DNA from 2 places in the Ensifer adhaerens genome. Region 2 is predicted to be linked to the other one. Evidence: riboswitches for the same ligand, from Rfam matches in the RefSeq annotation. Region 2 holds a riboswitch; the other holds the start of a gene.
The links. A riboswitch is a leader RNA that binds a small molecule or an ion and turns the genes downstream of it on or off. The one in region 2 is predicted to bind FMN.

Region 1 (14,509 bases), 1.4 Mb from region 2:
ATCCCGTTGATACCGCCCTGGCACTGGTGCCGATGGTTGTTGAACAGACCAACCGCGGTGAACGTTCCTACGATATCTTTTCGCGCCTTCTGAAGGAGCGCATCATCTTCGTAACCGGCCCGGTCGAAGATCAGATGGCGACGCTCGTTTGCGCTCAGCTGCTTTTCCTCGAGGCGGAAAACCCGAAGAAGGAAATCGCGCTCTATATCAATTCTCCGGGCGGTGTCGTTACGTCCGGCATGGCGATCTACGACACGATGCAGTTCATCAAGCCTGCGGTCTCGACACTCTGCGTCGGCCAGGCAGCCTCGATGGGCTCGCTGCTCCTGGCGGCCGGTCACAAGGATATGCGCTTTGCCACGCCGAATGCGCGCGTCATGGTTCACCAGCCCTCGGGCGGTTTCCAGGGCCAGGCCTCCGATATCGAGCGCCACGCCCGCGACATTCTCAAGATGAAGCGTCGCCTCAACGAGGTCTACGTCAAGCATTGCGGTCGCACCTACGAGGAAGTCGAGCAGACACTCGATCGCGACCATTTCATGAGCGCGGATGAGGCTCTGGAGTGGGGAATCGTCGACAAGGTGCTGACCTCGCGCGAAGAGATCGAAGGCGCGGAGCAGGCCTGATAACGCGCTTTTGTGTCGCGATAGATGTAATTGTGACACAATTGTAATGGCTCAAGGGCTTTATCGTCAGGGTAAAGCCGTTAATATGGACCGTTAATGCTATGTTGGATTCTGAGGGCATAGTGTTCGGATGAGTTGGGAGAGTCGTTGCAGCCGCATCGGGCATGTCGCCCTGGTGCGGTAAGTACTCCCGGAAGCCCTGCGTGAGGATAGGCTACAGGGCGAATTGAGTGGTCCGCGATGCTTCTCTTGAGGTGTCCGGCGTGCTGGAAGGAAGTGGAAATGAGCAAGGTCAGCGGAAGCAACGGCGGTGACTCGAAGAATACGCTTTATTGTTCGTTCTGCGGCAAAAGCCAGCACGAAGTCCGTAAGCTGATTGCCGGACCGACCGTCTTCATCTGCGATGAATGCGTCGAACTGTGCATGGACATCATTCGCGAAGAGAACAAGACCTCGATGGTCAAGTCCCGCGATGGCGTTCCGACCCCTCAGGAAATCATCAAGGTCCTCGACGAATACGTCATCGGTCAGCAGCAGGCCAAGCGCATCCTCTCGGTGGCCGTGCACAACCATTACAAGCGCCTGGCGCATGCGGCCAAGGGCAGCGACGTCGAGTTGGCGAAGTCCAACATCATGCTCGTCGGCCCGACGGGCTGCGGCAAGACCTATCTCGCCCAGACGCTCGCCCGCATCATCGACGTGCCGTTCACGATGGCTGACGCCACGACGCTGACTGAAGCCGGTTATGTCGGTGAGGATGTCGAGAACATCATCCTGAAGCTGCTGCAGGCCGCCGACTACAACGTCGAGCGCGCACAGCGCGGTATCGTCTACATCGACGAAGTCGACAAGATTTCGCGCAAGTCGGACAACCCGTCGATAACCCGCGACGTCTCGGGCGAGGGCGTGCAGCAGGCACTGCTGAAGATCATGGAAGGCACGGTCGCATCTGTGCCGCCACAGGGTGGCCGCAAGCATCCGCAGCAGGAATTCCTGCAGGTCGACACCACCAATATCCTCTTCATTTGCGGTGGCGCCTTCGCCGGCCTCGACAAGATCATCTCTGCCCGCGGCGAGAAGACTTCGATCGGTTTCGGCGCCACGGTTCGCGCGCCGGAAGACCGTCGCGTTGGCGAAGTGCTGCGTGAATTGGAGCCGGAAGATCTGGTCAAGTTCGGCCTGATCCCGGAATTCATCGGCCGTCTGCCGGTCCTTGCGACGCTGGAAGACCTCGACGAGGACGCGCTGATCCAGATCCTCTCGGAGCCGAAGAACGCGCTCGTCAAGCAGTACCAGCGCCTGTTCGAGATGGAAGACGTGGAGCTTACCTTCCACGAGGACGCACTGCGCGAGATCGCCCGCCGGGCAATCGTGCGCAAGACCGGTGCTCGCGGTCTCCGTTCGATCATGGAAAAGATCCTGCTCGACACCATGTTCGAGCTGCCGACGCTCGAAGGCGTGCGCGAAGTGGTCATCTCCGACGAGGTGGTCAAGGGCGCGGCGCGGCCGCTCTACATCTACTCCGAGCGGTCGGACGAAAAGACCAACGTTTCGGCCTGATAACGCCGAAATATCGTTTGAGAAGCCCGCCTTGTGCGGGCTTTTTCATGTTCGCGCACTTAGCTGTTGAGACAAAGCCGCCGCAGCGCAGATTTCACAATTCGATTGTTGCTAAAGTGTCTCAAACAACGCAATGATGTGACGATTCAATGAAGGACCTTTGTCGTTGCGCGTCCTTGAGCCTCGTTCTCCGTCGCAAGGCCCGCAACAGAAATGATGCGTAGTCAGAAGGACCCGGCCACGGTTGGTGGGTGTCGCGTCCAGCCTTGAAATGGACGCGGTGGCACTCCACTTTCATGTGGAAAATATGACAACCGGGAGTGCCTGCGGGGCTCCCGGGAACGGGCCCGAAATCGGGACGGAAAGGAAATGACATGACGAACAAAACGTCACCGGCGACTGAAAGCGCGACCTACCCGGTCCTGCCGCTCCGCGACATCGTAGTCTTCCCGCACATGATCGTGCCGCTCTTCGTCGGCCGTGAAAAGTCGATCCGTGCGCTTGAGGAAGTCATGGGCACCGACAAGCAGATCATGCTTGCCACCCAGATCAATGCCACCGACGACGATCCGGAACCCTCTGCGATCTATGAAGTCGGCACCGTCGCCAATGTCCTGCAATTGCTGAAACTGCCCGACGGCACCGTCAAGGTGCTGGTGGAAGGCCGTGCGCGCGCCAAGATCGACGGCTACACGCCGCGCGAGGAATTCTACGAGGCTTCGGCGCATACGCTGAGCGAGCCGGAAGAAGATCCGGTCGAGATCGAGGCGCTTAGCCGCTCGGTCGTCTCCGAGTTCGAAAGCTACGTAAAGCTCAACAAGAAGATTTCTCCCGAGGTCGTCGGCGTCGCCAGCCAGATCGAAGACTATTCGAAGCTCGCCGATACGGTCGCTTCGCACCTGTCGATCAAGATCGTCGAAAAGCAGGAAATGCTGGAGACCACCAGCGTGAAGATGCGTCTGGAAAAGGCGCTCGGCTTCATGGAAGGTGAGATTTCCGTCCTGCAGGTCGAAAAGCGCATCCGCTCGCGCGTCAAGCGCCAGATGGAGAAGACCCAGCGCGAGTACTACCTCAACGAACAGATGAAGGCGATCCAGAAGGAACTCGGCGACGGTGAAGATGGCCGCGACGAGATGGCCGAGATCGAGGAGCGCATCGCCAAGACGAAGCTTTCCAAGGAAGCGCGCGAAAAGGCTGACGCGGAGCTGAAGAAGCTGCGCCAGATGAGCCCGATGTCCGCGGAAGCCACCGTGGTTCGCAACTACCTCGATTGGCTGCTCGGGCTGCCCTGGGGCAAGAAGTCGAAGATCAAGACTGACCTCAACCATGCCGAGGAAGTGCTCAACGTCGATCACTTTGGTCTCGACAAGGTCAAGGAGCGGATCGTCGAGTATCTTGCTGTGCAGGCGCGTTCGACCAAGATCAAGGGCCCGATCCTGTGCCTCGTCGGCCCTCCGGGCGTCGGCAAGACCTCACTCGCCAAGTCGATCGCCAAGGCGACCGGCCGCGAATATGTGCGCATGGCGCTCGGCGGCGTTCGTGACGAAGCCGAAATCCGTGGCCACCGCCGCACCTATATCGGCTCCATGCCGGGCAAGGTCGTTCAGTCGATGAAGAAGGCGAAGCGGTCCAACCCGCTGTTCCTGCTCGACGAAATCGACAAGATGGGCCAGGACTTCCGCGGCGATCCGTCGTCGGCGCTGCTCGAGGTGCTGGATCCGGAACAGAACTCGACCTTCATGGACCACTACCTGGAAGTCGAATACGACCTGTCCAACGTGATGTTCATCACCACCGCCAACACGCTGAATATTCCGGCGCCGTTGATGGACCGCATGGAAGTGATCCGCATCGCCGGCTACACTGAAGAGGAAAAGCTGGAAATCGCCAAGCGGCACCTGCTGCCGAAGGCGATCCGCGACCACGCGCTGCAGCCGAAGGAGTTCTCGGTCACCGACGGTGCGCTGATGGCGGTCATCCAGACCTACACCCGCGAAGCCGGTGTGCGTAACTTCGAACGCGAGCTGATGAAGCTCGCCCGCAAGGCCGTGACCGAGATCATCAAGGGCAAGGCCAAGAAGGTCGAAGTGACCGCGGACAACATCAACGACTATCTGGGCGTTCCGCGCTTCCGCCACGGCGAAGCCGAACGTGACGATCAGATCGGTGTTGTCACCGGTCTCGCATGGACCGAGGTCGGCGGCGAGCTGCTGACGATCGAAGGCGTCATGATGCCCGGAAAGGGTCGCATGACCGTCACCGGTAACCTGCGCGACGTGATGAAGGAATCGATTTCCGCGGCGGCCTCCTATGTCCGTTCGCGCGCAATCGACTTTGGCATCGAACCGCCGCTGTTCGACAAGCGTGACATCCACGTGCACGTACCGGAAGGCGCGACGCCGAAGGATGGTCCGTCGGCCGGTGTCGCCATGGCAACCACGATCGTGTCGATCATGACCGGCATCCCGATCTCCAAGGATGTCGCGATGACCGGCGAGATCACGCTGCGCGGCCGCGTACTGCCGATCGGTGGCCTCAAGGAGAAGCTCCTGGCGGCTCTCCGGGGTGGCATCAAGAAGGTGCTCATCCCTGAGGAGAACGCCAAGGATCTCGCCGAGATCCCGGACAACGTGAAGAACGCGCTCGAAATCATCCCGGTTTCGCGGATGGGCGAAGTGCTTGAACACGCTCTGGTGCGCATGCCGGAACCGATCGAATGGGACCCGGCAAACGAGCCGGCAACCGTCGCAGCGGTTGATTCGCAGGACGAAGCGGGCTCTTCGATCGCCCACTAAAAAGTGCCAGTGAATGGGCGCAGCGACCTCACGCGGCGCCCATTTTGCAGAAAAATTGGGAAGACCGGCCTCTGGCCGGTCTTTTTTGTTGTAAAAGCACGCTGCAAGCCTTGCATTCCAAGGGATTAGGCGCAATTGGGAAAGGCAAGACGCGGGCGATGCGCAAGCCGCCGCGGCTTAAAACACAGTTGTTTCGAACCAATCTGAAAGGGGTGGAAACATGAACAAAAATGAGCTCGTGTCTGCCGTTGCTGAGAAGGCCGGACTTTCCAAGACCGACGCATCTTCTGCAGTTGATGCAGTTTTCGAGACCATCCAGGGCGAGCTGAAGAACGGCGGCGACATTCGCCTGGTCGGCTTCGGCAACTTCTCGGTTTCGCGCCGCGAAGCCTCGAAGGGCCGCAACCCGTCCACGGGTGCGGAAGTTGACATTCCGGCTCGTAACGTGCCGAAGTTCACGGCCGGCAAGGGCCTGAAGGACGCCGTCAACGGCTGATCAGATTTGCTTGGCGGCCGGACACGAGGCCGGCAGTCCAGGTATTCGAGGGTTCGGCGAAAGCCGGACCCTTTCGCATTTCGGGGGCGGCCCTTGCGGCCTCCCGCCATTTGCTCTACGGCTTGCCCATTCTCAGGGCGGGGTGAAAATCCCCACCGGCGGTAAGGGCTCCACAGCGCCGCGCATCCTTCAAGATGCGCAAAGGTCGCTGTCGCACGTGGTGTGGCTCAAGCCCGCGAGCGCCTTTCCCCTGCAACGGGGAAGGGGTCAGCAGATCCGGTGCAATTCCGGAGCCGACGGTCATAGTCCGGATGAAAGAGAATGATCGTCGGCACGAAGGGCAGAGGTTGCCCGGCGTCGTGCCGTGCGCTCATGCGTCCTGATTTGTGTTTGTCCAGTGTTCAGGATGCATGACATGAATCAGACTTCCCTCGGTTTCTCCTCCTCGCGCGCCATGGCCGGAGCCGGCTTCATGGTGCTGGCCGGTATTGCCTTCGCCGGCCTCAATGTCGTCACCCAATGGCTGACGATGAAGCTCGGCTTCCCCGCTGCCGCCACCGCCTTCTGGCAATATGCCTTCGCCTTCCTCTTTTCTTTGCCGTTCCTACGCCGCGTCGGGCTTTCGGCGATGCGCACCGATTACCCCTGGCGTCACGTGGTGCGTGTGGCGCTTGCCGCCTTCGGCGTCGGAGCCTGGGTCTCCGGCCTTGCCCATGTGCCGATCTGGCAAGCGATTGCTCTGGTCATGACCTCGCCCTTCTTCATCATCCTCGGCGCCCGCCTGTTCCTCGGCGAACGGGTCGGGCCGGCGCGCTGGACCGCAACGGCGGTCGGTTTTGCCGGCGCGATGATCATTCTCCAGCCCTGGTCGGACAGCTTCACCTGGGCAGCACTTCTGCCGATCCTCTCCGCGCTGCTCTGGGGCGCCTCGTCGCTCATCACCAAGAACTTGACAGGCAGCGAGCGTCCCGAAACCATCACCATCTGGCTGCTTGTCCTTCTGACCCCGATCAATGGCGTCATTGCACTCACCGCCGGTTTTGCGGTGCCGGATGGCGCGGCGCTCGGCCTTCTCCTGCTGGCCGGGGTCATGACCGTTTTCGCGCAGTACTTGCTGACGCTTGCCTATACGGTTGCCGACGCTGCCTATGTGCAGCCCTTCGATGATTTGAAGCTGCCGCTCAATGTCTTCGCCGGCTGGCTGGTCTTTGGTTATGCGCCGACGGGCTATCTCTGGATCGGCGCGATCCTGATCCTCGGCGCGTCGCTGTTCATCATGCGCAACGAGATTCGGCGCGAGCGGGAGACCGTGGCCGCCTGAATGGTGCAAAACCGTTCGGCTGTCATTCGGCTGTCATCCCCATCGCGCAGAAACCCCATGTTTTTCAGAAGTGTCCATGGGGGATTTCATGACCATTAGATCGCGCGTAACGGCGCTTGCCGCCGTCCTCCTCGCTTCCGCGGCTTTTCCCGCGGCGGCCGAGCCCGTCTTCAACCGCATTGCGTCCTTTGCTGTCGCAGACAATCTTCCGGAAGGTGACGCGCGCAAGGCGCCGACGTCCGCCGAGATCATCACCGCCAGCGAAGACGGAAATACGCTGATCTACTCCGACAGCCCGGGCAAGCGCGTCGGCCTGATCGACATCACCGATGCCAACGCACCGAAGGCCGCCGGTACGATTTCTTTCGACGGTGAGCCGACCTCCGTTACCGTTGCCGGCGGTAAGGCGCTCGTTGCGGTCAACACGCGCGAAAGCTTCGTCAAGCCTTCCGGTCTCCTGGCTATCGTCGACCTGGCATCGAAGAAGGTGGAGAGCACCTGTGATCTCGGTGGTCAGCCGGATTCGGTCGCTGTCAACAAGGACCGCACGCTTGCGGCCGTCGCCATCGAAAACGAGCGCGACGAGGAACTGAACGACGGCAAGATCCCGCAGATGCCGGCCGGCGACCTGGTGATCCTGTCGCTGAAGGACGGTGTGGCCGATTGCGGCTCGCTGAAGCGCGTGACGCTGACCGGTCTTGCCGAAATCGCCGGCGAGGATCCGGAGCCGGAATTCGTCTCCTTCAACAGCAAGGACGAGATTGCGCTCACGCTGCAGGAAAACAACCATATCATCATCATCGACGGCAAGACCGCGACGGTGAAGACGCATTTCTCCGCCGGTACGGTCGACCTCAAGAACATCGACACCAAGCGCAACGGTGCGATCGCCTTCAAGGACGAGCAGCCGGGCCGCAAGCGCGAGCCTGACGCCGTGAAGTGGCTTGACGACAACCGGATCGTCATTGCCAACGAAGGCGACTACGAAGGCGGTTCGCGCGGCTTCACTATCTTCGATACGACTGGCAAGGTCCTCTACGAATCGGGCGCCAGCTTCGAGCACGCCGTCGCCGCGATCGGTCACTACCCGGAAAAGCGCTCGTCGGCCAAGGGTGTCGAACCCGAGGGGCTGGAAGCAGCGAAGTTCGGCGACGACAACCTGTTCTTCCTGCTCGCCGAACGCGCTTCGGTCGTCGGCGTTTACAAGGACACCGGTGCGGAGCCTGAGCTGCTGCAGCTCCTGCCATCAGGCATCTCGCCGGAGGGCGCCGTCGCGATCCCGTCGCGCAACCTGCTTGCGACCGCCAACGAACTCGATCTCGTCGAGGACGGCGGCGCGCGTTCGCACGTCATGATCTACGAGCGCGGTGAAGGCGAGGCTGCCTATCCGCAGATCCGCTCCGCCGAGAAGGACGGCCTGCCGATCGGCTTCGGCGCACTTTCCGGTCTGGCTGCCGTTGCAGACAAGCCGGGCTTCCTGCGCGCCGTCAACGATTCGGTCTACTCGTCGCAGCCGACGATCTTCACGATCGACGCCACGCAGAAGCCGGCGCTGATCACCGAAGCGCTCGCCATTACCCGTGATGGTGCGCCAGCGCAGAAGCTCGACATCGAAGGCATTGCCAATGACGGGGAAGGGGGCTTCTGGCTCGCATCCGAAGGCAACTCCGACAAGCTCTACAGCCACGCGATCTTCCACGTGAACAAGAAGGGCGAGATCAAGAAGGAAATCGCCCTGCCTGAGGCCCTGCGTGCCGGCGAAACTCGCTTCGGCTTCGAAGGCATCACGGTTGTTGGCGAAGGCGACGACCAGACGCTATGGATGGCCGTGCAGCGCGAATGGAAGGACGACGAGAAGGGCTTCGTCAAACTCGTTTCCTATAATCCGAAGAGCGAAGAATGGGGCGCAGTGCGCTACCCGCTGGAAAAGGCCGGCGAAGGCTGGGTTGGCCTGTCGGAAATTTCCGTCCATGGCGACTACGTCTACATCATCGAGCGCGACAACCTGATCGGCCAGGCCGCCAAGCTCAAGAAGATCTACCGCGTCGCGCTGACGGAACTGAAGCCGGCGGCACTCGGTGGCGATCTGCCCGTCGTCAAGAAGGAAGAGGTTCGTGACCTCATTCCGGAACTGAAGGCACTCAACGGCTATGTCGTCGACAAGGTCGAAGGCTTCACCGTCGATGCCGCCGGCAACGGCTACGTCGTCACCGACAACGACGGTGTCGACGATTCCTCCGGCGAGACCCTGTTCTTCTCCATTGGCGCCATCAACGCGATGTAAGCGTTATCGCCCGGAGAAAAACGGAAGAGGCCGGGACATGATGTCCCGGCCTCTTTCTATTTTTCGGCATTGTGCGATCCGGTGGAAGGAGCCGCTATTAGCGGGCGACGGCGACCTGCGCCGCTTCCTCTTCGTCCTTGCGCTTGCGGATATCGTCCGTCTTGTCGACCAGCTTGCCGACAATGTCGTAGAGCGCGTCGAGTTCTTCGTCGTCGAGCGCCGAGAAGATCTCTTCGAGCAACTGCTTGCGCGGATGCTCGGCGGCTTCGAGCACGATGCGGCCCGTTTCGGTAATCGAGACGATCTTGGCGCGCCGGTCTTCGGGGTCGGGCTTGCGCATGACCAGGCGGTCACGTTCCAGGCCATCGATGGCCTCGGTGACCGTACGCGGCGCGAAATTCAGCGCACAGGCGATATCGGTCGAGCGGCAGGGGCCGAGCTTGCTGAGAAAGAAGAGGAATTTGCTGCGTGCCAGCGACACGCCTTCTTCGGTCATCGATTCGTTCACCAGCCGGTGAACCCGGTGGTAAAGCTCGAACAGTCTATCTGAAACTTCGAATGTCTTCTTCATGATCGTCGTTGAAATTTCATGAGGTGCCATGTGAAATGGCAGTAACATTAGTGATAGTTATAATTGCCGCATTTGTCGACACAAACCTCCCGCGTTTCACGGTAAGTACCTTGCCGACAAAGAAACGGCCGCCGTTGCCGGCGGCCGTTTGACTTGCAAGTCGCAAGAATTTCGCGTTTAGAGCGGTCCTGCTTCGACGCGGAGACTTGAGCGTCGAACGAGAATTCCGCGGGGACGGCTCGCAACGCGCGCGAGCCGCGCCGGATTATGCCGCCCGACGTGTCGAGCCGGTGGAGGGCGCATAGCCGTGGGCCTGGGCCTCTTCCAATGTGAAGCGAGCGATCAGTTCGCGCAGGCGGCCGGCTTCCTGGGCAAGCGTGGCGCTTGCGGCATTGGCTTCCTCGACCATGGCTGCGTTCTGTTGGGTGACCTGATCCATCTGGTTGACCGCGGTATTGACCTCCGACAGTCCGGCAGACTGTTCCTGTGCCGAAACGGCGATCGCATCCATGTGCTGGTTGATCGTGACGATGAAGCCTTCGATGGTGCGCAGAGCTTCGCCGGTTTCGCGCACGAGCCGGACGCCGCTTTCGACTTCGACGGTGGAGTTGCGGATCAGGTCCTTGATCTCCTTGGCCGCATTGGCCGAGCGCTGGGCAAGCTCGCGCACTTCCTGGGCGACGACGGCAAAGCCCTTGCCGGCATCGCCGGCCCGGGCCGCTTCGACGCCGGCATTCAGCGCCAGAAGGTTGGTCTGGAAGGCGATCTCGTCGATCACACCGATGATGTTGGAGATCTGGCTCGATGAATGCTCGATACGCCCCATGGCATCGACCGCACCCGAGACGATCGCGCCGGACTTGCGGGCGCTTTCATTGGCCTGGCTGGCCACCGTGCGCGCCTCATGGGTGCGCTTCGAGGAGTTGCCGACATTGGCGGTGATCTGGTCGAGAGCTGCGGCCGTCTCTTCCAGCGAGGCGGCCTGCTGCTCGGTCCGGCGCGACAGGTCGTCAGCGCTCTGGCTGACTTCGCGCGCACCGCTGTCGATGCTGCCGGAGCTCGCCGAAACGGCCGCGAGCGTATCGGCGAGCTGGGCGACGGCCTGGTTCAGGTCGTGGCGAAGCTGCTCGAAGTCCGGTGCGAAGGGTTCGTTGAGCTGGAAGGCGAGATCGCCGGAGGCAAGACGGCGCAGACCGCCGGCGAGACCCGCCGTTGCTTCCTGGAGGCGGCGCTGGGCCGCGACTTCCGCTTCTTCGGTCAGACGCAGGCGATCGGCCTCAGCCTGGGCGCGCTGTGCCTGGGCATCTGCTTCGAGCTGCTGGTTGGTGATCGCCGCCTGGCGGAAGACTTCGACGGCACGGGCCATCTCGCCGATTTCGTCCTTGCGGGCACCGTAGGGGATGTTGCTTTCCGTGTCGCCCTCCGCAAGGCGCGCCATCGAACGGGTGATGATCTGGATCGGGCGGGCAATGCCGCGCACGGCATAAAGAATGGCACCGAGCACGATGATGGCGGCAACGGCGATGACCGCCATTTCGATCATGCGGATCTGGTCATGCGTGGCCGAGCTTGCTGCAACCGCTGCATCGGCACCGGCGAGGTTGATCGCGCGCACTTCCTTGATCGCCTCGTCGACCTTCTGCTCGGTCTCCCGCATCTCGACCTTGAAGACGCTCTGCGCCTTCATGTTCTCGAGATTGTTGGAGAGCTTCACCATGCCGTCGGCAATCGAGAGGTAGGCCTGGTAGGCGCCGCGCACTTTTTCCAGCGCGGCCTTGTCGGCATCCGTCACCATCAGCGCGGCATAGTCGTCGGCGAGCTTGTTGAAGCCTTCGACGGTCTGGCCGATGACTTTCTCGGCGGCTTTCTTTTCGAAGGGCGTCAGCGAGATCAGGTGGCGCGCAAAGGCCATGCGCGTGTCCGAAAGCTGGGTTTCGAGCGCGCGGGAAAGCGAGACGCGCGGCAGCCAGGTGGTGGCGATCTCGTTGTTGCGCTCGTTCATCATCTTGATGCCGCCGAGCGAGGAGACGGCCAGCGCCGTGACGATAGCGGCGACCACGAGGAAAAGGGCAATGAGCGTATGTGAAATCTTGAGCCGTGACATAGGTTCCCCCCGGAAGGACGGCCGTCCATAAAAGCTGTGCTTGATGAAGTCGTTCCGGCTCTTGATCGTCATGACGGAGCGGATGCCGAAGCAGGAATCATTCCGGTGCCTGGATGCGCTTCGAGCGCAGCCGGCGGAAACCTAGCGAACAAGATATTACAAAAGCCCTAATCGATTAAAGTGAGTATAATCTGATATTTGCAGGTACTCTGGGGCTGCTGTTGATCGTTCGCATTCGGCAATCGCCACGGGGATGTTCTGTATTAGTCTTGGTTTTACTTAGGCGGTCTGAAATTTGCGCGTCGAGTGCGGGCCAATCTCCCACGTGGATGAAGGGCCGACACTGATTGACGGGCGCCAGCCTGCCGGGCCATGGTCGGCCATGCCCTTCCGCTTCGTCCATACCGCAGATCTTCATCTCGATTCGCCTCTCCGCAGCCTCGCCCTCAGAAATGCCGATCTTGCCGAGATCGTGCGGGGGGCGTCCAGGCGCGCCTTCGTCAAGATCGTCGATCTCTGCATCGCCGAGAAAGTCGATGCGCTGCTGATTGCAGGCGATCTTTATGACGGCAGCCAGACGTCGATGAACACAGCGCTGTTTCTTGGGCGGGAATTGCGCCGGCTGGACGAGACGGGGATTCGGACCTTCATCATTCGTGGCAACCACGATGCCCAATCGCAGGTGACCAACGAGCTCACCCTGCCGCCTTCGGCGCATGTGTTCAAAGGCCGATCGAAGGCCGTTCTTGCAAAGACCTTGGCAAGTGGGCGCGATGTCTATGTACACGGGGTGAGCTTCGCCAGCCCGCACGCCCCGGAAAGCCTGTTGCCGGCCTTTCAACCGCCCACACCAGGTGCGCTCAACATCGGCATGTTGCACACGAGCCTTGCCGGCGCCTCTGGTCATGATCCCTACGCTCCGTGCAGCACCGGTGACCTCGTGGCACATGGTTTTGACTACTGGGCGCTTGGCCATATCCATCAGCGCCAGATACACGCGACGGCGCCCTTCGTCGTCATGCCCGGCATACCGCAGGGCCGTGATGTCAACGAAGCCGGCGTGAAGAGCGTGACGCTGGTGGCGTTCGATGATGACGGTCGGGCCGAGATTGCCGAGCTGCCGATCGGCATCGCCAGTTTCGAGCGCCTGTCCGTCGATATCTCCGGCCTCTCCGAGTGGCGCGATGTGCTCGATGCGGTCAAACAGGCGCTTGTGCGGGTCTCGACAGATACGCTGGCGGAAAACGTCATCCTGCGTGTAACGCTTACCGGGGCTACGTCGCTTGCCTGGCGCCTTCGCCGCGACGCGGATTTGCTGCGCGCCGAGATCGACAACATTGCAGCCGGCATCGTCGTTTGCTGGATCGAAAAGCTGGATCTCGCCTGCAGCAACCCCATGGTGGAAAAGACGGGGGCGATGCTCGACCCCGTCGATGAGCTGGTCGCCCTCGTAGAGGCAGATGTGCTGCCCGCCCACGGATTTCGCCAGGAGGTCCGGGCAGCGGTGGAAGATCTGCTGCAACAACTGCCCCCTGAGCTGCGCCAAGTGTTGGCGCCCGATGAAGACGCCATCGAGCGGCTCGCCTTCGAGGCCAGCGCTTCGGGAGGCACGGAGGTACTTGCCCATCTTCACGGCGGCGGTGCAGGCGAGGGGCAGCACTGATGCGGCTCACCGCGCTCGATCTCGTTCGCTACGGCAAATTCACCGATCGCCGGCTCGACTTTGGTGAGAGCGTCGCCGGTGTGCCCGACCTGCACATCGTCTACGGGCCCAACGAGGCCGGCAAATCAACGATGTTTTCGGGCTTCCTCGATCTGCTCTTCGGGATCGAGCATTCGAGCCCTTACGGCTTCCTGCATCCCTATCCGACGATGCGGGTCGGCGGCACCATCGAGGCGGCGGGTCGGACGCATCGTGTGTTCCGGCTCAAACGCAAGACGAACTCGCTGGTCAGCGCAGATGATCAGCCGCTGCCCGACAATCTCTTCTCCGGAGCATTGGGCGCCATCGACCGCGACACCTACCAGACGATGTTTTCGCTCGACGATGAGAGCATTGAGAAGGGCGGGGAGGCGATCCTGAAGAGCGAGGGAGAACTCGGTTCGCTGTTGTTTTCCGCAAGCTCCGGCCTGCCGGACAGTACGGCGATCCTTGCGGCCCTGCGCGGCCAGGCCGACGCCTTCTATCGGCCGCAGGCGCGCAAGCATCAGCTTGCGGAGCTGAAGGCGCAGCTTGATGCCCTGAGGACGGAGCGAAACACTCTCGATATCAATGCCCGCGAATACGCGGCCCTGCGCAAGACCCTGGCGCAAGCCCGCGACCGCCACGAGGCGGCGATCACACGCCGTGCCGAACTGCGGGTCGCGCGCGCTCGCCTTAATGCCGAGATTGAAGCGCTGCCGCACTTTGGCCGGCTGCGCGTACTTCGCCAGGAGCTGGCAAGTGCTCCAGTGCTGCCGGTCCCGCCGGCCGAGTGGGTTACCGAGCTGCCGGCACTTCGCCGCCAGGAGGCGGAGATCGAAGTCCGGCTCCGCCAGAACGAAAGCGAGATTCAGCGTCGCCGCGACGCTCTGGAAGAATTCCCGCTCGATAAGGAAGGGCTGTGCCTGGCTGAGCGGCTGACGGCGCTGCAGGAGACCGCGCTCGATGCGCGCTATGTCACTGCCGCGCGCGATATGCCGTCGCGACTGGAAGAATTGACGCGGACGTCGACGGAGATCGTCGGCTGCCTGCTGCGGCTCGGAGAGCCGG
Region 2 (14,509 bases):
CTGAAGCTCGTCGCCGTCTCGCGTGGCGGTCCGGTCAACATCGACATGGGTGCCGCACGCGATGTCGGGGTGCGCGTCGTCAACACGCCAGGCCGCAATGCGAGCGCCGTTGCCGAATTCACGCTTGGCGCCATCCTCGCCGAGACGCGGCTGATCCGCACCGGTCACGAGGCGCTGCGCAGGGGTGAATGGCGCGGCGATCTCTACCGCGCCGACCGCACCGGTCGCGAACTCTGCGAAATGACCGTCGGAGTCATCGGCTACGGCAATATAGGCACCAAGGTCGTGCGCCTGCTGCGCGCCTTTGGCACCAGGGTTCTGGTGCACGACCCCTATGTGCAGCTTTCCGCCGACGATCTGAATGCCGGCGTCGAGCAGGTCTCGCTCGACACGCTTCTGTCCCGTTCCGACCTCGTGACGCTGCATCCGCGCGTCACCGACGAGACGCGGAACATGATGAATGCCGAGACCTTTGCGAAGATGAAGCCGGGCGCGATCTTCGTGAACACGGCGCGCGGGCCGCTCTGTGACTACGACGCGCTCTACGAGAACCTGGTCAGTGGTCATCTCTCGGCGGCGATGCTGGAGACCTTTGCGGTGGAGCCGGTGCCGGAGGAATGGCCGTTGTTGCAGCTTCCCAACGTGACGCTGACGCCGCATATCGCGGGCGCTTCCGTGCGCACCGTGACCTTTGCCGCCGAAATGGCCGCCGAGGAGGTCCGCCGTTACATCGCCGGCCTGCCGCCGGTTCACCCTTGCTAGAGCGGGCCGAGGAAAGGCGTGGGCGGGTTTCCGCCCACATCCCGCTCTAACCGATCAGAATTGAGGAACGCGCCATGAGCGAACGCGAGCTGCGCCAGTCGATCGTCGAACACTGCCGCCACATGAACGCCATCGGGCTCAACCAGGGCACTTCGGGTAACATCAGCCTGCGCCACGGCGACACGATGCTGGTGACGCCCTCGGGCATTGCCTACGACGCAATGACGGCCGAGATGATCGTCGCCATGCCGATCGAGGGCGAATACGGAAGCTGGTCGGGGCCGAAGAAACCTTCGGTCGAATGGCCGTTCCACCTGGATATCCTGCGTGCGCGGCCGGAGATCGGCGCCGTTGTCCATACCCATGCGATGTATTCGACCATTCTGGCGATCGCCCGCAAACCGATTCCGGCCTGCCACTACATGATCGCGGCCTTCGGCGGCAGCGACGTGCGCGTCGCCGATTATGAACGCTACGGCTCCAAGGCACTCTCCGACAGTGTGCTGCGGGCACTCGAAGGACGCAGCGCCTGTCTGATGGCGAACCACGGCATGATCGCAACGGGCGCGAGCCTGGAGAAGGCGATGTGGGCGGCGGTCGAACTGGAGACGATCGCCAAGCAATATTACCACACGCTGCTGATCGGTGGTCCGGTGGTCCTGTCGGAAACCGAGATATCCGGCGTGGTCGAAGGCTTCTCCACCTATGGCCTACAAGACAAGACGAAGGTGGCCTGAGGCATGGCGAGGACTGCAGCAATGCCCGCAAAATGCGAAGCGGTTTTCTGTCCGGAATGCGCGAATTCAAAGGAGTGCCGACGGTGAGTTCCGAGACCGGAGTATACGATCTGTTTGTCGTCGGCGGCGGCGTCAATGGCGCGGGCATTGCGCGCGACGCGGCCGGGCGAGGGCTCTCGGTGCTGTTGTGCGAGAAGGACGATCTGGCGCAGGGCACCAGTTCGCGCTCGGGCAAGCTGGTGCATGGCGGCCTGCGCTACCTCGAATATTACGAGTTCCGCCTGGTGCGCGAGGCGCTGATCGAGCGCGAAGTACTGCTGGAATCCGCGCCGCATATCATCTGGCCGATGCGTTTCGTGCTGCCGCACAACCCTCAGGACCGGCCGGCCTGGCTGGTAAGGCTCGGGCTCTTCCTCTACGACCATCTCGGCGGGCGCAAGCGCCTGCCGGGAACGCGCAGCCTCAATCTTGCGACCGCGCCCGAGGGCGCGCCGATCAAGCGCGAATACCGCAGGGCGTTCGAATATTCCGACTGTTGGGTGGATGACGCCCGGCTCGTCGTTCTGAACGCGCTCGATGCCCAGGCCCGCGGCGCGCGGGTGCTGACGCGCACCGCCTGCAGTTCGATCCGAAGGCGCGACGGGCTCTGGCATATCGAGATGACCGATACGCGCACCGGTGCCAGGACCGAGGCTAAGGCGCGCTGTGTCGTCAATACTGCCGGCCCCTGGGTCAACGACGTCATCGGCCGGATCGGGGGCTTGAACTCCAGCCGCAGCGTGCGCCTCGTCAAGGGCAGCCACATCGTCGTGCCGAAGTTCTGGGAGGGGCGGCAGGCCTATCTGGTGCAGAACCCGGACAAACGGGTGATCTTCATCAATCCCTACCAGAACGACCTTGCGCTGATCGGCACGACGGACATCCCCTATGAAGGCCGGCCGGAGGATGTGGCCGCCGACGACAACGAGATCGCCTATCTGCTGAAGTCGGTGAACCGCTATTTCAAGCAACAACTGACATCAGATGACATCGTCTACAGCTTCTCCGGCGTGCGCCCGCTCTATGACGACAATGCCGAAAACCCGTCGGCCGTCACCCGCGACTATATCTTCGAGGTCGATGCGGCCGATCAACAGGCGCCGCTGCTTTCGGTCTTCGGCGGCAAGATCACCACCTTCCGCAAGCTTTCCGAACATGCGCTGGAGCGGCTGAAACCCTTCTTTCCGAAGATGGGACCGGCCTGGACGGCGAAGAGTCATCTGCCCGGCGGCGACATGGCCGATGCCGACTTCGATCTGTTCCTGGGTGAACTCAGATCTCGCTATCGCTGGCTGCCCGCCGATCTCGCCAAGCATTATGCGCGGCTCTATGGCACCCGGACGCATGCGCTGCTTGCCGGCGCCCAATCGCTCGACGACCTTGGGCCGGCCTTCGGTCCACATCTGCGTGAGCGCGAGGCGCGCTTCCTGATCGAAAACGAGTGGGCGCTGACGACGGACGACATTCTGGACCGCCGAACCAAGCATGGCCTGCACATGACGCCGGCCGAGCGGCAGGCCTTTAGCCATTGGCTCGAACGCCAGCAGGCGGCGGCGTGAAGGAGGCCGGGATGCAAAGTCTGGAATTCGAAGCGCTTCTCGATCTTTCGGCCCGCGCCGGGTCCGATCCGCTGCTGGTGCAGGGGGCGGGCGGCAACACCTCGATCAAGGAGGGCGGCACGCTCTGGATCAAGGCCTCGGGCCTCTGGCTGGCGCAGGCCCGCCAACGCGACGTCATGGTGCCGGTGGCGCTCGAGCCCTTGCTCGATGCGCTGGAGGCGAACGATCCGGCGACCGAGAGGGCGCAGGATTTCGTGATAACCGAGCGCAACCCCTCCGGTCTGCGCCCGTCGATCGAAACCACTGTGCACGCGCTGATGCCGCAGAAGGTGGTGGTGCATGTGCACTGCGTCGAGACGATCGCGACGGCGGTGCAGATCAATGGTGCTGCGATCGCCGCGGAGCGGCTTGCCGGTGTCCCGCACGTGTTCGTGCCCTATGCCCGGCCGGGCCTGCCGCTGGCCAGGGCGATCGCCGAGCGCCTGCAGGACGACACCACGGTGCTGGTGCTTGGCAATCACGGCCTCGTCGTCGCTGCCGAAACCGTGGCGGATGCGGCGATGCTGCTGACGGACATCACGCGTCGACTGACCGGGCAGAAGCGCCACGCGCCGGCGGCCGACCTTGCGGCCCTTTCGCGGCTGGCTGTCGACAGCGACTATCGCTTGCCGGAGGATGCCGGCCTGCATGCGGTCGCGGCTGATCTCGACAGTTGCCGGCTCGCCGCCGGCGGCAGCCTTTACCCGGATCATGTGATCTTCCTCGGCAAGGGCGTTGTGGTCGCCGCGCCCGGCGAAACCGCGCTTTCGATCGAGGCGAAGCGGCGTGTGGGCGGCGAGAGCCTGCAGCCACTGCTGCTTTTCCCCGGCAAGGGCGTGCTGGTGCAGAAGGAGATTTCTGCCGGCGCCTTCGCCATGGCGCGCTGCCTTGCCGACGTGACGGCACGCATCCCGGCGGACGCACGGTTGCGCTACCTGACGGAGGCAGAGAACGCCGAGCTTCTCGGTTGGGATGCGGAGAAATACCGCCAGCAGCTCAATCGCGCCGGGCAGGTGCTGCAATGAGCAGCCAACCGGACAAGCTCGTCGTCGGCATCGACCTCGGCACCTCGGGCGCCCGTGCGGTCGTCATGGCGCCGGATGGCGCGGTCCTTGCGTCCGGTGCGGCGAAGCTCTCTTCTTTCTCCGGGGACCACCGCGATCCCATCGGCTGGTGGAAGTCTGTGCAGACCGCGCTTGAGGAAGCGCTTGGGGGTGTCGACAGGCGGAAGGTTGCAGCGCTCGCAGTCGACGGCACATCGGGCACGATGCTGCCCGTGGATCAAAGCGGTGCGCCGCTGGCGACGCCGATGATGTACAACGATCCGGTTGCCGATCGCGCACTTCTCGATGCGGTTACCGCCCATGCGTCGCGTGAAAGCGCTGCCCATGGCGCGACATCTGGTCTCGCCAAGTTTCTCGCTTTTCAGAGTGTGTCGGAAGTCTTCCGAGTGATCCATCAGGCGGACTGGCTCGCCGGTCATTTCACCGGACTTTATGACGTCTCCGACGAAAACAATGCACTGAAGACCGGTTACGATCCGCTGGAGCGCCGTTGGCCCGACTGGATGGAAAAGACCGGCGCCCGCGTCGAGTTGTTGCCCGACGTGCTGCCGGCCGGCGCGCCGATCGCGACGATCGCGCCGGCGGCGGCCGATGCCTTCGGGCTTTCGAGCGATGTGGTGATCGTTGCCGGCACGACGGACGGGTGCGCCTCGTTTCTCGCGACGGGTGCCGATCAGCCGGGCGACGGCGTCAGCGCGCTCGGCACGACCCTGACGGTGAAGATGCTGTCCGACCGTCCGCTGTTTGCGCCGGAATACGGGCTCTACAGCCACCGCGTCGGCGAGATGTGGCTTGCGGGAGGTGCGTCCAACTCCGGAGGCGTGGTGCTCGCCGAGCATTTCTCACCGGAACGGATTGTCGCCCTTTCGGCCGGGATCGACCCGGCCATCGATAGCGGGCTCGACTATTATCCGCTGGTGAAGCCCGGCGAGCGTTTCCCCATCGCCGATCCGGACTTCCAACCGCGCATGAGCCCGAGGCCGGCCGATGATGCGACCTTCCTCAAGGCGATCTTCGAGGGCATCGCCGGCGTCGAGAGCCTTGCCTATCAGCGGCTGACGTCGCTTGGCGGGCCGGCGCTCCGGTCGCTTCGCAGCGTCGGCGGCGGCGCGAGGAATGCGGCCTGGACCGCTATCCGGGCGCGCAGGCTTGGCGTGCCGTTCCTGCCGGTTCTCTCGGAGGAAGCGGCCGCCGGCACGGCGCGGCTTGCTCTTTCCGGCGCCAGAAAGGCTGGTGTGTTGTGACGTTTGCTCAAACGACTGCGATCGCGGGACTTGGCGAGATTGCCGATCGCTACGACGCCTTCCTGATCGATCAGTTCGGCGTGCTGCGCGATGGCCGCGGGCCCTATCCGGGCGCGGCCGAAACGCTGGTTCGGCTGAAGGATGCGGGCAAACGCATCATCATCCTCTCCAATTCGGGAAAACGCTCGGCGGAAAACGATCGCCGCCTCGCCGATCTCGGCTTCGTCTCGGGTAGCTGGGACTGGTTCCTGACCTCGGGCGAGGTCGCCTGGCAGATCCTGAGGCGCGAAGGTGAGGGCGCTGCCCGGGGACGTCGCAAGTGCCTGCTGATCAGTCGCGACGGCGACCTCTCGCCGCTGACCGGGCTCGATCTCGAGCGCACCACTGGCGGTGCCGATGCCGACTTCGTGCTGCTCGCCGCGAGCGAGGGCGATGTCTACCCACTTTCGCACTATGAAGCGTTGCTTGCGCCTGCGGCCGCGCGCGGCGTCCCCTGCCTCTGCACCAATCCCGACAAGGTGATGCTGACGAAGGAAGGTACCGCCTTCGGCGCCGGCCGCATCGCCGAGCTTTACGAGGAGCTCGGGGGCACCGTTCGCTGGATCGGCAAGCCCTTTGCCGACATCTATGCGTCAGCGCTCGAATTTCTCGGGCAGCCGGATCCGCCGCGGGTCTGCGCGATCGGCGACAGCATCGAGCACGACATTGCCGGCGCTGCGAATGCAGGGCTTCACTCGGTGCTGGTGACGACGGGGATCCTGGAGCGCGCCTCGGGTGAGGAGCGTCGCAAGCTCTTTGCCGAGCACGGTGCCAGTCCCGATTTCATCCTTCCGAAATTCATCTGGTAGCCGGGAGTAAAGCCGTGGGCTTCACGCTGTCGCTCAACACCAATCCACTGGTCAACCGCTTCGCCGATCCGGATGACCTGATCGACACGATCGCCGAGAAGATCCGCATCGGCTACGTGCAGCTCACCCACGAGTTCGTCAATCCTGGCTGGCCGGCCGCAACGATCGTCAAGACCCTCAGGCAGTTTCGTCGGGCAGTCGACCGCACCGGCGTGAAGATCACCTCGGGCATGACCGGCCCCTATGGCCGGCTCAACCATTTCGGCCATCCGGACGCGGATGTGCGGCGCTACTATGTCGACTGGTTCAAGACCTTTGCCGACATTTCCGCCGAGCTCGGCGCCTCCGGCATGGGCACGCAATTCGCGATCTTCACGCTTCGCGATTACGACGACCCGGCGCGGCGCGCGGAGATGATGCGGATCGCCATCGACTGCTGGCGCGAGGTTGCCGAGCATGGCAAGGCGGCGGGGCTCTCCTATGTCTTCTGGGAGCCGATGTCGGTCGGCCGCGAGTTCGGCCACACGATCGAGGAATGCCGGGCGCTTGACCGACGGCTCGCCGAAGCCCGCTTGCCGATCCCGATGAAGATGATGGTCGATATCGACCATGGCGACGTCACCTCCGATAACCCCGACGACATAGATCCCTATGCCTGGGCCGGTGCGTTTCCGCAGCGCTCGCCGATCATCCACATCAAGCAGTCGTCGATGAACAAGGGCGGCCACTGGCCGTTTACCGCCGCCTACAACCGGGACGGCCGCATCACGCCGGAGAAGCTCATCGGCGCGGTCAAGGCCGGTGGCGGTACCGACAACGAGATCTGCCTGGAGCTTTCCTTCCGCGAGCGCGAGCCGACGGACCATAACGTCGTCGAGATGATCCGGGAGTCGGTCGAATTCTGGGAGCCCCACATCGACACGGGCTTCAATCGCACAGAAAAATCACATTGAAAGATAACAAAATCACGTTTGGTAAATTGAAATATCACAAATAGGTGTTATCTTCTCACTGTGAACGTGGCTGAGGTCGCGTGAAATCGGGGCCGAGACGATGAAGCCGGAAGACAGGCGACAGGCGATCATGGATGTGCTGATGGAGGCCGGAACGGCGTCCGTCGAAGATCTGTCGCTGCGCTTCGGTGTCAGCAAGATGACGGTGCATCGCGATCTCGACGACCTCGAACAGGCGGGCCTGCTGCGCAAGGTGCATGGCGGCGCCTCGATCCAGTCGAGCCCGCAATTCGAGAGCGACTTCCGCTATCGCGAGAAGATAGCGATCTCCGAAAAGCGACGGATCGCCGAGCATGCGGCGAGCCTAATCGAGCCGGGGCAGAGCATCCTGATCGACGACAGCTCGACGACCGGCGCTATCGCCGACTGCATCCGCGACATTCGCCCGCTGACGGTCATCACCAACAATCTCGGCGTGATCACCAGCCTTTCGGGTGCGCCAGGCATCAACGTGATCGCGCTCGGCGGCCAGTACAGCAAGAAGTTCAACGGCTTCTTCGGCATCGTCACCGACGAAGCGCTGCGGTCGCTGCGTGTCGATATCGCCTTTCTTTCCAGTTCTGCCATCGAGGGCACCACGGCCTTTCACCAGGACCAGGAGGTCGTGCAGGCCAAGCGCCTGATGGTGAAGGCTGCCAAGCGCAAATACCTGCTGGTGGATCACGACAAATTCGGGCGCTCGGCGCTCCATTTCCTGACCGGGCTCGATGCCTTCGACGCGGTGCTGACCGGCGCCGAAGTTGCGGCCGAGCATGCCGCACCGCTCGAAGAGGCAGGCATCCGGCTGGTCAGGGTCGACAATCGCAAGGAGAAAGCATGAGCAAGTCAGGCCTCTGGGTCGGCACCAGCTGGAAGATGAACAAGACGCTCGCCGAGGCGATGGCCTTCGCCGACGGTTTGGCGGCTGCCGACGCGACGCGTGACGCGCGCATCCAGCGCTTCGTCATCCCGCCGTTCACGGCTGTGCGCGAGGTCAAGGCGCGACTTTCCGGCACCAGCGTCAAGGTCGGCGCGCAGAACATGCATTGGGACGATGCCGGCGCCTGGACCGGGGAGGTGTCGCCGCTGATGCTTGCGGATTGCAACCTCGACGTGGTCGAGCTCGGCCACAGCGAGCGGCGCGAACATTTCGGTGAGACCGATCGCACCGTCGGCCTGAAGACGGCAGCCGCCGCGCGCCATGGCCTGGTGCCGCTGATCTGCATCGGCGAGACGCTTTCCGAGCGCGAAGCGGGCGAGGCAGATGCTGTGTTGAAGCGCCAGGTCGAGGGCGCGCTGGCACTTCTCGAGGGCGAGGCGAAAAAGGCGACGATCCTGCTTGCCTACGAGCCGGTCTGGGCGATCGGCGTCAACGGCATTCCGGCGACGGCTGATTATGCCGACAAGCGCCACAAGCGCATCGCCGAGGTGGCGGAGGCCGTGCTCGGCAGGCGCGTGCCGGTGCTCTACGGCGGCAGCGTCAATCCCGGCAATTGCGAAGAACTGATCACCCAGGCGCATATCGACGGTCTTTTCATCGGCCGCTCCGCCTGGGACGTCACTGGCTATCTCGACATTCTGCAGCGTGTCGCCAAGGCGATCTGAGCCCTCGGCCGTTGCAGCTCAAGAAGAACGAAAGGAACAATCATGAAGATTGCAATCGGAGCCGACAGCGCCGGCAAGCCCCTGCTGGACGTCATCGCCGCCCATCTCGGCGGCCGCAACGACGTGGAAGTCGTGGATCTCAGCCAGTCCGGCTTCTATGCGGACCTCGCGCAGAACCTGGCGCAGCAGGTCGTCGAGGGCAAGCATGACCGTGGCATCCTGTTCTGCGGCACCGGCATCGGCGTCTGCATCTCCGCCAACAAGGTGCCGGGCATCCGCGCAGCGCTGACGCACGACACCTATTCGGCCGAGCGTGCGGCGAAGTCGAACAATGCCCAGATCATCACCATGGGCGCGCGCGTCATCGGGCCGGAGCTGGCAAAGTCGATCGTCGATACCTGGCTCGCATCCGAGTTCGACCCCAACGGCTCGTCGGCCGGCAATGTCGAGGCGATCAATCGCCTGGATGCCGCCAGAGCCGGATGAGGAAAGGTGCGGGCGGTTTTCCGTCCGAGTCCCACTTCCGATATCAAGGCCTAAACCGATCTCTCGATGCCCGTTGATCCTCCCTCAGGCATCGTGACGACACGCCCGGCAGAGATGCCGGGCGTTTTCGTGTCCGGTCTATCGCTTCGCCTTGACGAGGCTTCTGCAAATATTTGAATATCCTTGCGGATCGTCAATTGAAGGACGTTGCCGCATGAATGAAGCAACCTCGACCGAGCCGCATCAAAGTGCACACCATCATGTGGCGCGCATGAGCGGCCGCGACACGCATGAACATCACCGGACGGCGACGACGCTCGAACTCTTGTTCGACCTGACCTTCGTCATCGCCTTCAGCCTGGCCGCTTCGCAGCTTGCCCATTTTCTCGCCGAGGGGCACACCTTTGCCGGTCTCTTCGGCTTTGCGCTCGCGACCTTTTCCATCTGCTGGGCCTGGATCAATTTCAGCTGGTTTGCCTCCGCCTATGACACGGACGACTGGATTTTCCGCAGCGTCACTATGGTGCAGATGGTCGGCGTGCTGATCCTGGCGATCGGCCTGCCGCCGATGTTCGAGTCGATCGACAAGGGCGAGCACCTCGACAACGGCATCATGGTGCTCGGCTACGTCGTCATGCGCGTCGCGATGCTCTTCCAGTGGCTGCGCGCGAGCCGCCAGGACCCGGCGCGGCGGAATGCCTGCCTCACCTATGTGAAGGCGATCAGCGTCGCCCAGATCGGCTGGATCGTGCTGATCTTCGTCGACTTCTCACTGCTGGTGACCTTCGCCATGGTCGTCGGGCTCACGGCGATCGAGATGCTTGGCCCCTATTTCGCCGAGACGCGGGACGGTGGCACGCCCTGGCATGCGCATCACATCGCCGAGCGCTACGGGCTTCTTGCCATCATCGCGCTCGGGGAAGGGGTTGTCGGCACGGTCGCCTCGATCTCGGCCGTGGTCGAGGGGCAGGGCTGGGATCTCAATGTCGCGCTCGTCTGCCTGGCGGGTACGGGGCTTACCTTCGGCATGTGGTGGATCTATTTCCTGCTGCCGAGTGCCGAAATCCTGCACCACTACCGCCTCAAGCGGGCCTTTGTCTGGGGCTACGGCCACATGCCGATCTTCGCCTCGATCGTCGCGACAGGCGCCGGCCTGCATGTGGCGGCCTACTACATCGAGCACAAGGCGCATATCGGTTCGGTCGCAACGGTGCTGACGGTTGCGGTGCCCGTCGCCTGCTATATCGGGCTGCTCTACGCGATGTACGCCTATCTCATGCAGCAGGCGGACCGCCTGCATCTCTGGCTGCTCGCCGGTACCGCGCTGGTGCTGGCCGCGTCCGTGGTCGCCGCGATCGCCGGGCTCGACATGGCCAAGTGCCTGATCATCCTGATGCTCGCGCCCGTCGTTACCATCGTCGGTTACGAAGTGGCGGGGCATCGCCATCGCATGGCGGCACTGGAGCGCAGCCTGCACAAGGGTGATGCGGTGCCTTGATTTTGCGAGTCGAAACAGCGGGTTATCCGCTGTTTCCGGTGATGTGATTCAGGGGCTTCAGAGGTTGATTCAAAGGCGGCGGCTCGCGCTGCGGAGGGGTGCCCCTCACTCTGACCCTCTCTCCGCAGGCGGGGAGAGGGACGAGAACCCTGGTAAACCGGGAACCTCTGGAAGATGTCGGATAAACGCCGTGCTTGCTAGCACCGGTGCGGTTAGGCAGCAGGGTGCCACGTGTGTCCTTCTCCCCGCGAGCGGGAAGAAGGTGGCGGCAGCAGGATGAGGGGCCATCGCAACCGCATCGTCGCAGTTGCGACCAGCAGGAGGTCAGGCGTTGACCAGCGCCAGCTTGGCGCGGGCGTCGAGGATCTGGGCGCAGGCGTTGGCGGCTTCCGTGCCCTTGGTAACGAAGTGCTCGCGGAAGAAGGCGATCAGCGGCTCGCTTTCCTGGAAATTGTGCGGGGTCAGCACCGCCGAAAGCACCGGCACATCGGTGTCGAGCTGCACCCGCATCATGCCGTCGAGCACGGTGCCGGCGACGAAGTCGTGGCGGTAGATGCCGCCGTCGACGACAAAGGCAGTCCCGAGGATCGCGGCATAGCGGCCGGTCCTCGCCAGCGTCTGCGCATGGAGCGGGATTTCGAGTGCACCGGGAACGTCGAAGATCTTGACATCCGCCGCCGAGCCGCCGAGCTTCGTCCATTGCGCGACGAAGGCATCGACGCAGCGGTCGACGATATCGGCGTGCCAGCGGGCACGGACGATCGCGATCTTGGCGGTGGGGTGGGAAAGAATGGTCATGGTCTCAAGCCTTTCAGGGTTTGGCGTTTTCCAATGATCCCGTCGGGCGAACATGCATGCGCGCAAGGCCCCGTCGCGGGGTCCCACGTTTCTGCTTGCTCTCTTCCATCCGGACTGTGACCGTCGGCTCCGGAATTTGACCGGATCTGCTGACCCCCAGGGTGAAACCCTGAGGCGCTCGCGGGCTTCGGCCTTTCGACCGCTACCGCCGGTGGGGAATTTCACCCCGCCCTGAGAACAACGCGACTATATAGCGCCACCGTGCGCGGTCAAACGCACGGTGCGACGAAAATGCCGGAAATCACGACAGAATTTTCCAGGGTTTGCAGCCATCGGAAGAAATCGTTCCGATGGCTTCAATAGGCTTACTCGCGGATGACGAGCAGGTCCTTGGCGGCGAAGCGCAGCGTGACGTTGTCGCCGGAAACCGGCGGGGCGACGCCCGGATTGTTGAACATGTCGAAGGAGATGACATCACCGCCAACGCGAAGGCGCGTGCGGATGACCGAGCCGAGGAAGCTCGTCGAGACGACTTCGCCGGCAAGCGACGTATCGCCCTTGGCACCTTCGGCGATCGAGCCCGCTTCGGGACGCAGCGCCAGCGAGATGCTGTCGCCGCCCTTCATGCCGGCAATCGGATCCTTCAGCGCCACCTGCTGGTTGCCGATCGTCACCGCACCCGAGGCGGGGTCCGCCACCTTGCCCTCGATGATGCTGAGCGTGCCGACGAAGGACGCGACGAAGCGTGTCGCCGGCGTGTTGTAGATCTCGAAGGGGGTGCCGATCTGGTCTGCGCGGCCGCCGTTCATGACGACGATGCGGTCGGAGATCGACAGGGCTTCTTCCTGGTCATGGGTGACGAAGACGGTGGTGATGCCGAGCTGCTGCTGGATCTGCCGGATTTCTTCGCGCAGCGACACGCGGATCTTGGCATCGAGCGCGGAAAGCGGCTCGTCGAGCAAGAGCACCTGTGGCTTGACCGCAATGGCGCGGGCAAGGGCGACGCGCTGCTGCTGGCCGCCGGAGAGCTGGTAGGGGAAGCGGTCCGCCAGATGATCGAGCTTAATCAGCCCGAGCATCTGCTTCACCCTTGCGTCGATCTGCGACTTTTCGGTGCCGGCGATCTTCAGACCGAAGGCGACATTGTCGTGCACGTTCATGTTGGGGAACAGCGCATAGGCCTGGAACACCATGCCGATGTTGCGCTGGTTTGGCTTCAGCGAATTCTGGTCCTTGCCGTTGATGACGATCTGCCCGCTGGTCGGCGTCTCGAAGCCGGCGATCATGCGCAGAACCGTCGTCTTGCCGCAGCCGGACGGTCCAAGGAACGAGACGAACTCGCCCTTTTCGATGTTCATGTTGAAATCGTGCACGACCTGAACCGGGCCGAAGGACTTCTTGATGCTGGTGAGTGAAAGGAAACTCATGAGTGCGGTCCTCAGGCCTTGGGGGGCGCGCTTCTTTGGAAGCGCGAGACGAGCTGGATGAGGCCGAGGCAGCCCCAGGTGATGCCAAATGCGATAACGGCGAGTGCTGCCGGCTCATAGGCGCGGTTGGCGCCGAGAAGCTGCATGTACGGGCCGAAGGCCGGGCGGTTGAGAAGCGCTGCCATGGTGAACTCGCCGATGACGATGGCGAAGGTCAGGAAGGCGCCCGACAGAACCGCGACGAGCACGTTCGGCAGGATGATCTTTGCCAGGATCGTCGCCCATCCGGCGCCAAGGCTCTGAGCGGCTTCGGTCAAGGTGGCAACGTCGATGGTCCTCAGCCCCGTATCCACGGCGCGGTACATGTAGGGCAAAGCGAGTGTTGCGTAGCCGAACATCAGGAGGATGTTGGTGCCCGTGAGCGAACCCGTCAGCGGCAGCCAACTCGAGGTGTTGTAGAGCCGGATATAGCCAAAGACGATGACGATGGCCGGGATGACCAACGGCAAAAGCGTGATGAACTCGATAACGGGACGCAGGCGCGGCAGCTTGAGGCGGACCCAATAGGCGGTCGGCACGACGAGCAGAACGCCGAAGATGATGGTGAACAGCGCCTGCATCACCGAATAGGTGAAGGTTTCCTGGAAGCGCGGGTCGCTGAAGACCTTGCCATAGGCGTCGAAGGAATATTCGCCGCGGCGCATCTTCAGCGAAAAGTTGGTCATGCCGATGAGCGGTAGGGTGAAATAGAGGAGGCCGAAAACGAGGGCTCCCCAGGCCCAGATCTTCTTCATTTCAGCCACCTTTCGCTGCGGGACCGAAGCCAGATGTAGATCGCGTTGGCGATGCCGGTGACGACGATCATGCCGAAGGCGAGGGCGTAGCCGAGATGCGGATTTCCGAGCACGTCGCCGCGGATCTGCGCAAAGAGCAGGATAGGCACGATGGAGAGCGACGAGCCGGTGAGCGCGATGGCCGTGGCCACGGCGCCGAAGGCATTGGCGAAGAGCAGCGCCAGCGTGCCGAGCAGCGACGGCAGCAGGATCGGGAAGGCGACCATGCGCCAGTATTGCAGGCCGGTGGCGCCGAGAATTTCGGCGGCCTCGCGCCATTCGCGCTTCAGGCCGTCCAGTGCCGGCGTGATGATCAGGATCATCAGCGGGATCTGGAAGAAGAGATAGGTGACCGTCAGCCCCCAGAAGGAGAGAAGGTTGAAGCCGAGCATTCTCAGGTCGAAGCCGAAGTTCGAGCGAAGAAAAACGGTGACGATACCGACCGGGCCGAGGGTCGCGAGAAACGCGAAGGCGAGCGGCACGCCGGCGAAGTTGGAAGCGACGCCGGAAAAGGTCAGGAGCGGTCCGCGGATGCCTTGCGGCAAGCCGCCGAAAACGATGGCGGACGCCATGGCAAA

Region 1: it holds a riboswitch for FMN, as region 2 does, so the genes downstream of both, LAC81_RS05005 (DMT family transporter) here and LAC81_RS12120 (6,7-dimethyl-8-ribityllumazine synthase) in region 2, are expected to answer to the same signal.

The regions. Positions count from the first base shown of each region.
Region 1 is NZ_CP083349.1:1,024,409-1,038,917, forward strand. It holds gene LAC81_RS04985 (ATP-dependent Clp protease proteolytic subunit) at 1-626, shown strand, start outside; gene clpX (ATP-dependent Clp protease ATP-binding subunit ClpX) at 909-2,186, shown strand; gene lon (endopeptidase La) at 2,561-4,981, shown strand; gene hupB (DNA-binding protein HupB) at 5,202-5,477, shown strand; FMN riboswitch at 5,602-5,804, shown strand; gene LAC81_RS05005 (DMT family transporter) at 5,884-6,798, shown strand; gene LAC81_RS05010 (esterase-like activity of phytase family protein) at 6,875-9,082, shown strand; gene LAC81_RS05015 (MarR family winged helix-turn-helix transcriptional regulator) at 9,180-9,653, opposite strand; gene LAC81_RS05020 (methyl-accepting chemotaxis protein) at 9,919-11,757, opposite strand; gene LAC81_RS05025 (metallophosphoesterase family protein) at 12,140-13,420, shown strand; gene LAC81_RS05030 (ATP-binding protein) at 13,420-14,509, shown strand, end outside.
Region 2 is NZ_CP083349.1:2,461,770-2,476,278, reverse strand. It holds gene LAC81_RS12175 (2-hydroxyacid dehydrogenase) at 1-762, shown strand, start outside; gene LAC81_RS12170 (class II aldolase/adducin family protein) at 837-1,499, shown strand; gene LAC81_RS12165 (glycerol-3-phosphate dehydrogenase) at 1,556-3,097, shown strand; gene LAC81_RS12160 (class II aldolase/adducin family protein) at 3,109-4,161, shown strand; gene LAC81_RS12155 (FGGY-family carbohydrate kinase) at 4,158-5,444, shown strand; gene LAC81_RS12150 (TIGR01459 family HAD-type hydrolase) at 5,441-6,292, shown strand; gene LAC81_RS12145 (sugar phosphate isomerase/epimerase family protein) at 6,307-7,245, shown strand; gene LAC81_RS12140 (DeoR/GlpR family DNA-binding transcription regulator) at 7,346-8,125, shown strand; gene LAC81_RS12135 (triose-phosphate isomerase) at 8,122-8,889, shown strand; gene LAC81_RS12130 (RpiB/LacA/LacB family sugar-phosphate isomerase) at 8,932-9,375, shown strand; gene LAC81_RS12125 (low temperature requirement protein A) at 9,590-10,873, shown strand; gene LAC81_RS12120 (6,7-dimethyl-8-ribityllumazine synthase) at 11,198-11,671, opposite strand; FMN riboswitch at 11,765-11,914, opposite strand; gene LAC81_RS12115 (ABC transporter ATP-binding protein) at 12,037-13,098, opposite strand; gene LAC81_RS12110 (ABC transporter permease) at 13,110-13,892, opposite strand; gene LAC81_RS12105 (ABC transporter permease) at 13,889-14,509, opposite strand, start outside.